Regions from separate parts of the Planococcus donghaensis genome, predicted to be linked through region 1. Evidence: predicted binding sites of a transcription regulator. Region 1 holds the regulator's gene; each other region holds the start of a gene.
What was found. Region 1 encodes Rex, which represses fermentation and respiration genes when NADH is low (regulators of the CRP and FNR family bind a similar motif). Its sites were predicted from a motif close to TTGTGAAATATTTCACAA; they were not measured.
Positions count from the first base shown of each region.

Region 2: a site for Rex is predicted at 1,164-1,181, ahead of BCM40_RS04380 (cytochrome ubiquinol oxidase subunit I). Genes of this name have one in related genera too.
Region 3: a site for Rex is predicted at 1,088-1,105, ahead of BCM40_RS13010 (AtpZ/AtpI family protein). Genes of this name have one in related genera too.

Region 1 is NZ_CP016543.2:535,242-537,512, reverse strand. It holds gene tatC (twin-arginine translocase subunit TatC) at 1-235, opposite strand, end outside; gene BCM40_RS02835 (twin-arginine translocase TatA/TatE family subunit) at 266-442, opposite strand; gene BCM40_RS02830 (redox-sensing transcriptional repressor Rex) at 533-1,165, opposite strand; gene BCM40_RS02825 (ABC-F family ATP-binding cassette domain-containing protein) at 1,298-2,271, shown strand, end outside.
Region 2 is NZ_CP016543.2:894,666-896,936, reverse strand. It holds gene BCM40_RS04380 (cytochrome ubiquinol oxidase subunit I) at 1-1,023, opposite strand, end outside; gene BCM40_RS04375 (NUDIX hydrolase) at 1,230-1,658, shown strand; gene BCM40_RS04370 (diacylglycerol kinase) at 1,705-2,271, opposite strand, start outside.
Region 3 is NZ_CP016543.2:2,643,218-2,645,488, reverse strand. It holds gene wecB (non-hydrolyzing UDP-N-acetylglucosamine 2-epimerase) at 1-900, shown strand, start outside; gene BCM40_RS13010 (AtpZ/AtpI family protein) at 1,256-1,477, shown strand; gene BCM40_RS13005 (ATP synthase subunit I) at 1,481-1,852, shown strand; gene atpB (F0F1 ATP synthase subunit A) at 1,880-2,271, shown strand, end outside.

The sequences.
Region 1 (2,271 bases):
TGATAATTAGCGCTAAAATCATTGTTACTTGCATAAAAATCTTCAGTGGATCCGTAATTTTGAACGCATTCAAGGTAAGATTTTTTGCTTCTTCGGTATACTGCAAATACTGAATTAGCGGCTGTGCAAGGAAAAAGCTCACAATAATCGCTAATACAAAGAAAACGACTAGAATGGTCAGTCGTTTTCGGAGTTCTCCTATATGTTCAATTAATGTCATCTCATTTTCTGGCATTAGACAAACATCCTATCGTATTTCCTTTTGCTAGTCTTTCTTTTTCAAATCTACTTTGTCATCGTCATCGTCTACAAGTCCTTTTGTAGCGTTCTTAAACTCACGCAAAGACGAACCAAATGCTTTTCCAAGTTCCGGCAATTTTTTCGGACCGAAAACAAGTAAAGCTACAACACCGATAATAATGATACTCATTGGACCTGGCATACGTTGCACCTCCTGTATTATGGCTCTATTTTACATCATTCGAGCAGGTTTGGCTATTTCGAAAGGCTGGGGAAATGTGAAGGTTTTAAGTCAGTGCTGCTTGATTTGGTAGATCAATGTTTGCAACTCTACTGACAAATCAATGGTCTGAACACGAATATGATCAGGCACTGAAATTCGAACTGGTGTGAAATTCAAGATTCCTTTTATATCGGTTTTCGCTAAACGGTCTGTTACTTCTTGAGCTGACCGAGAAGGGACCGTTAAAATAACTAGCTCCACACCATATTCTTTAATCTTTTCCTCAATCATATCGGGATGGTACGTATCAATCTCGCTGATTTTCTCGCCTTCTAACGGACTATTCGAATCAAATGCCACAATGATTTTCGTATTGTGGTTGCGGTGGAAATTATACTTTAAGAATGCACTGCCAAGTCCACCAACGCCGATCAATGCAACATTGGTCGCTTCGTCTTGATCTAATGTTTTACGGAAAAACAACAGTAATTCTTGAACGTCGTAGCCATACCCTTTTTTGCCAAGTGCGCCTAAATGAGAAAAATCACGGCGAATCGTGGCAGAGTCAATTTTCATCGCTTCACTTAATTCTTGCGAGGAAATCCGTTTTTGTCCGGCGTTCGCGAAATTTTGAAGAAAACGATAATATAGCGGCAGCCTTTTTGTTGTGGCTTGCGGAATTTTAGATGTCTCGTGTAACATACGCTTTCGCATCCTCCTGAGGTGTTGTCAAATCGCTTTCATCTTACAGTAGGAGCCATGATATGTAAAGACTTGTGCAATTGCGAACAACCGCCCTATCAGCTACACTTAAAGAGAATAGAGGTGACCTACATGATTGTTTTACAAGTAAACCAAGTCCATAAATCCTTTGGCGCAGAAGAGATTCTCTCAGGCGTCAAATTAGAAGTGCAACACCGCGATCGCGTAGCATTAGTAGGCCGCAACGGCGCTGGAAAATCAACCTTATTAAAAATCATTGCTGGAGAAATGTCTTATGATAGCGGCGACATCAGCATGCCGAAAGATTTGTCGATCGGCTATTTAGAGCAGCAAACCAATTTAGAATCAGATGCGACAGTGTGGGATGAAATGATGACAATTTTTCATCATTTCCGTGAACAAGAAGCGAAACTTCGCCACTTAGAAGCGCAAATGGCGAATCCCGATGTCTACAACAATCCCGAAGAAAATGACAAAGTAATGAAAGAATACGACTTGCTGCAACATGACTTTAAAGACGCTGGCGGGTATCAATATGAATCGGATACACGCGCCATTCTTCACGGCATGAAATTTTATCCCGATGATTACGATAAAAAAGTGACATCTTTATCGGGTGGCCAAAAAACGCGTCTTATGTTGGCTAAGCATTTACTTAGCAAACCCGAGCTATTAATTCTCGATGAGCCGACCAACCATTTGGACATTGAGACACTCAGCTGGTTGGAAAATTATTTGAAAAATTATCCGGGTGCTTTGCTTATTGTTTCACATGACCGTTATTTCCTCGATCAAGTGGTAACGCTTGTCTATGAAGTGTCTCGTCATCGCGTAAAAAAATACACCGGGAACTACAGTCGATACTTAAACGAAAAAGCTAAACAATACGAGCTTGACCAAAAGCAGTTTGAAAAGCAGCAAGGAGAAAAAGCCAAGCTTGAAGATTACGTCCAGCGCAACCTAGCACGAGCTTCCACTACGAAAATGGCGCAAAGCCGGCGAAGAGTTCTGCAAAAAACCGATTGGATGGAAGCCCCCGATGGCAATGAAAAGTCCGCAAGTTTTGGTTTCACAATCGGCAAACA
Region 2 (2,271 bases), 360 kb from region 1:
AGCTACAACATACACAAAAGAGAAGAACGCTAACCACATGCCAATCATCACCATCGTATCGAACAGGTAATGAATCCACAGCGGTGGCCTTTCGTCTTCTGGAAATTCATTAAGCCCTATCACTTCTGTAAATGGATTGCTGTGGGCAAGAATACTTAACGCATAAGGAATCTTGATTGCGTATTTAGCTTCTTCACCATCTAGAATCCCAAAAAGAATTAAACCTGCCTCTTCTTCTGTTTCAAAATGCCATTCTGCAGCTGCCAACTTTTCCGGCTGATATTCAGCCAAATACTTACCAGAAAAGTCACCAATTAAGGCAGTTGCAATAGCGAATACAAGTCCTAATTTCATCGTTAAGAACAATGCTTTTTTATGATAAATATGGGTTGAGCCTCGCAATAGTCGAACTGCTGCAATAGACGCCAACACAAAAGCACTAGTCATAAACGCCGTGGACATTACATGCGCTACTTTTGTAGGGACAGCTGGACTAAACATCGCCAGTAAAGGACTGATATTAACCATTTCACCATTTAGTATTTCAAACCCTTGTGGTTGGTTCATAAAAGCATTGACGATGGTGATAAATACCGATGATGCTGCTGCACCAAGTGCGACCGGAATAAGGAATAAGAAATGCTTGCGCTGATCTTCAAAACGGTCCCATGTGTATAGATAAATACCCAGAAAAATTGCTTCAAAGAAAAATGCAAAAACTTCCATAAACAACGGCAATGCAATAACGTTCCCTGCCAATTGCATGAAATTCGGCCATAACAGCGATAACTGCAAACCAATCGCGGTTCCGGTTACAACTCCTACTGCGACCGTAATAACAAATCCTCTTGCCCAGCGACGGGCCATCAAAATATAATGTTCATCTTGTTTCTTAATCCCTACCCATTGAGCAATCATGATCATCAGCGGGACCCCTACGCCTATCGTTGCGTAAAGGATATGGAACGATAAAGTTAAAAGCGTTAGAATACGACTCAGAAAAGCTGGATCTTGAAATTCCACTCTACTCGTCTCCTTTTATAAATACTAGATTCATAGTTTCTATAGTCCTATTGTACATCAAACCGACTTTTCAAAACGCTTCCCAAGCCTTACTTTCAGAGCAAACTTTGAACGAGCTGTGACAAACAGAAAACGAAAAGAATTGAAATTTTTCTCAATTTTTAGTATTCTGTATATATACATTAAAGGAAAAAGGGTGATGCATCATGAGAACGAAACGGAAAGTATTTGCTTATATCACAAGAGGCGATGAAGAAAATCGCGAGTTGCTTGTATTCGAATACAAAGGAGAACCAGAAGTTGGCCTACAAGTACCAGGTGGAACCATTGAAGACGGGGAACTGTTAATCGATGCGTTATATAGAGAAGTAAAAGAAGAAACAGGATTACCACGTGATGTACTTGACTTTGTCGGCAAAATTCATAAGTACACATACTATCCTGAACATCAGGATAAAGCGTATGAACGGAATATCTTTCAATTTGAATACACGGGTGAACCCGTTGAACAATTTGAACATGTCATCAAAAGTCATGGCCGCGACAATGGAATGACATTACTGTTCCGCTGGGAGTCACTTAATGATTTACCCCGACTTGCTGCAGAACAAGATAAAGCTATCGAGTTACTTTAACCAAACAAAAAAGTTGGAAACCAAATTTTTTCGGTTTCCAACTTTTTTATTTCCGATCTTTTTCATTTAACGAATCAATTGGAACATACATTTCAATATGACTCGCTAAGTTTTTGAATGTAGCCGGTAGCACGCCCCCGTACTCTCCGTCTAAATTCAATAGCACCCGCTCTTCAGTTGTCACTTTAATCGTACTTGCCTTAGCATAAATCACATGAGGGTCTGACAAATGCTCACCACGTAACGCTAAAGATGCAACACGAATAAATTCGGCCATATTCAGCTCTTTTAAAATCAACAATGTAAACTTCCCATCGTTAATGCTGGCGTCTGGCGCTAGTTTTTCAAACCCGCCAACTGAGTTTGTCAAGCCGATTAAAAACATCATCGCACTATCATCAAAAACTTGATCATCGTACTCTATGCGTACACGCGAAGACCGGATTGACGGCAACATCTCAATCCCTTTTAAGTAATAAGCCATTTGACCAAGAACTGTTTTTAGTTTACTCGGTACTTCATATGTTAACTCTGTGAGTCTCCCGCCTCCTGCAATATTGATAAAATACCGATCGTCATTCATCAAACCGATATCTACAGGAATGGAATCTCC
Region 3 (2,271 bases), 1.2 Mb from region 1:
GACGTTACGATGCGCGCAATGCAAGGCCTTGATACGATCATGAAAGAAGCAAAGCCAGATATCGTGTTAGTGCATGGCGATACGACGACAACTTTTGCCGCTAGTCTTGCTGCTTTTTACAACCAAGTAGCGGTCGGTCACGTAGAAGCGGGTTTACGTACGCATAACAAATACTCGCCGTTTCCTGAGGAGATGAACCGTCAATTGACGGGAGTCATGGCAGACATTCATTTTTCACCAACTGAAAAATCAGCTCAAAACTTGCTTGATGAGAACAAAAAACCAGAAACAATTTATGTTACGGGCAATACAGCAATCGATGCTCTTCAAACGACAGTACGTGAAACGTATTCGCACCCAATTTTAGAGAAAATCGGGAGCGATCGGATGATTTTGCTAACCGCACATCGACGTGAAAATCTAGGTCAGCCGATGCGCAATATGTTTCGTGCGATTAAGCGCTTGATTGAAGAGCATGACGATATTCAAGTGGTGTATCCAGTACATATGAACCCGGCTGTTCGTGAAGTAGCAGACGAAGTATTAGGTCGCGATTCACGCATTCACTTGATCGAACCACTCGAAGTTTTGGATTTCCACAACTTTGCAGCTCGCTCATTCTTTATTTTGACCGATTCTGGTGGGATTCAAGAAGAAGCGCCATCGCTTGGTAAACCAGTTTTGGTGTTGCGTGATACGACTGAACGGCCTGAAGGCATTAGTGCAGGAACGTTGAAGCTAGCTGGTACTGATGAAGAAACGATCTATGGATTGGCGAAAGAATTGTTAACGGACGAAGCTGCGTATAAAGCAATGTCTCACGCATCTAATCCTTATGGAGATGGAAAAGCATCTGCGCGAATCGTAGAAGCGTTGCATACGTATTTTTCAAAACTGTAAGTAAATCGGCCGACTTCACTTTTTTTGTTGGCTAGTTGCACCGGTCAGCTCTTAGGGGTCTTAAGTCAGCCTGGCTTTGTGACAAAAAGCGCCACGATGCCATTCTGTCTTAAGTCCGTCAGAGCTAAAGTGGCCGAGCCTACTTTTCTTGTTGAAATTTGTCCACAATATGTCAGAGGAAAATCGCTTGTGAAGTTTTTCACTTCTACTAATTGACATGATTTTACCCCTAATGTATGCTTACAAAGGGTATGCATGAGATGGTTTTCTTACATAGATTATGTAGGTGGAAGCCTGATGCGACTGCTCTTTTTGAGGGTATAATGTCAAATCAACGAGGTTCGAGGGGGTTGTCATGCGCCCAACAAAAAAGCCCTTACAAGCGATGGCGATTTACAGCGCCATTCTGTCACAACTTGTTGGGTCCGTACTCATCGGGGTGTTCACGGGTATGTGGCTTGATGAAAAGGTAGGAACCGCACCATTTTTCATGATCATCTGCCTATTCATAGGCATCACTGCCGGTGTTTGGGCAATGCTTCAGACCGTCCGCAAATTCGAATCAGGAGACAAGTAGAAAATGGATGGACTAAGGGAGATATATACAAGACTAAAAAAGATGATTATTTTCATTTTAGCGTTCTACGTTATTGGTTGGGGGTTTACCTCTTATCAAGAAGTGTTCGCGGGTCTCATAATCGGAACTTTGTTCGGCATTTATAACATGTGGATTCTTGTTCGGCGGATGGAGAAATTTGACCGTGCGGTGGCTGAAGGCTCGAAAGTTCGTTCGCTTGGAACGGCATTACGGTTTGCATCAGGTGTTGCTGCTGTGGCGATTGCTATTTTGTTCGCAGAGCATATTCACTTGGTCAGTACGGTAATAGGGTTGATGGTCCCTTATGCTCTGTTGTTAACAGAGCGGATTGTTTATCACGTGAAACACCATTAACAATGTGGAAAGAGAGGTGAAACTATCGTGGAACATGGCGCTCCTATGCTCGAGGTGTTCGGGATCTGGTTCAACCTATCGAACGTTATGATGCTACTTGTAGCCGCTCTTATCGTCTTCCTTATTGCTTTTGTCGCTACGCGGAATTTGCAGCTCAAACCAACGGGCATGCAAAACTTCATGGAATGGATCATGGATTTCGTGAAAGGGATTATTAACAGCAATATGGATTGGAAAGATGGTGGCCGATTCCATGTTCTTGGAATCACCTTAATCATGTTCATTTTTGTTGCGAACATGTTAGGTCTTCCATTTGCAATAGTTGTCGACGGAGATCTTTGGTGGAAATCACCAACAGCTGATCCAACAGTAACAATGACATTAGCCGCTACGGTACTCATCTTGAGTCATTATTATGG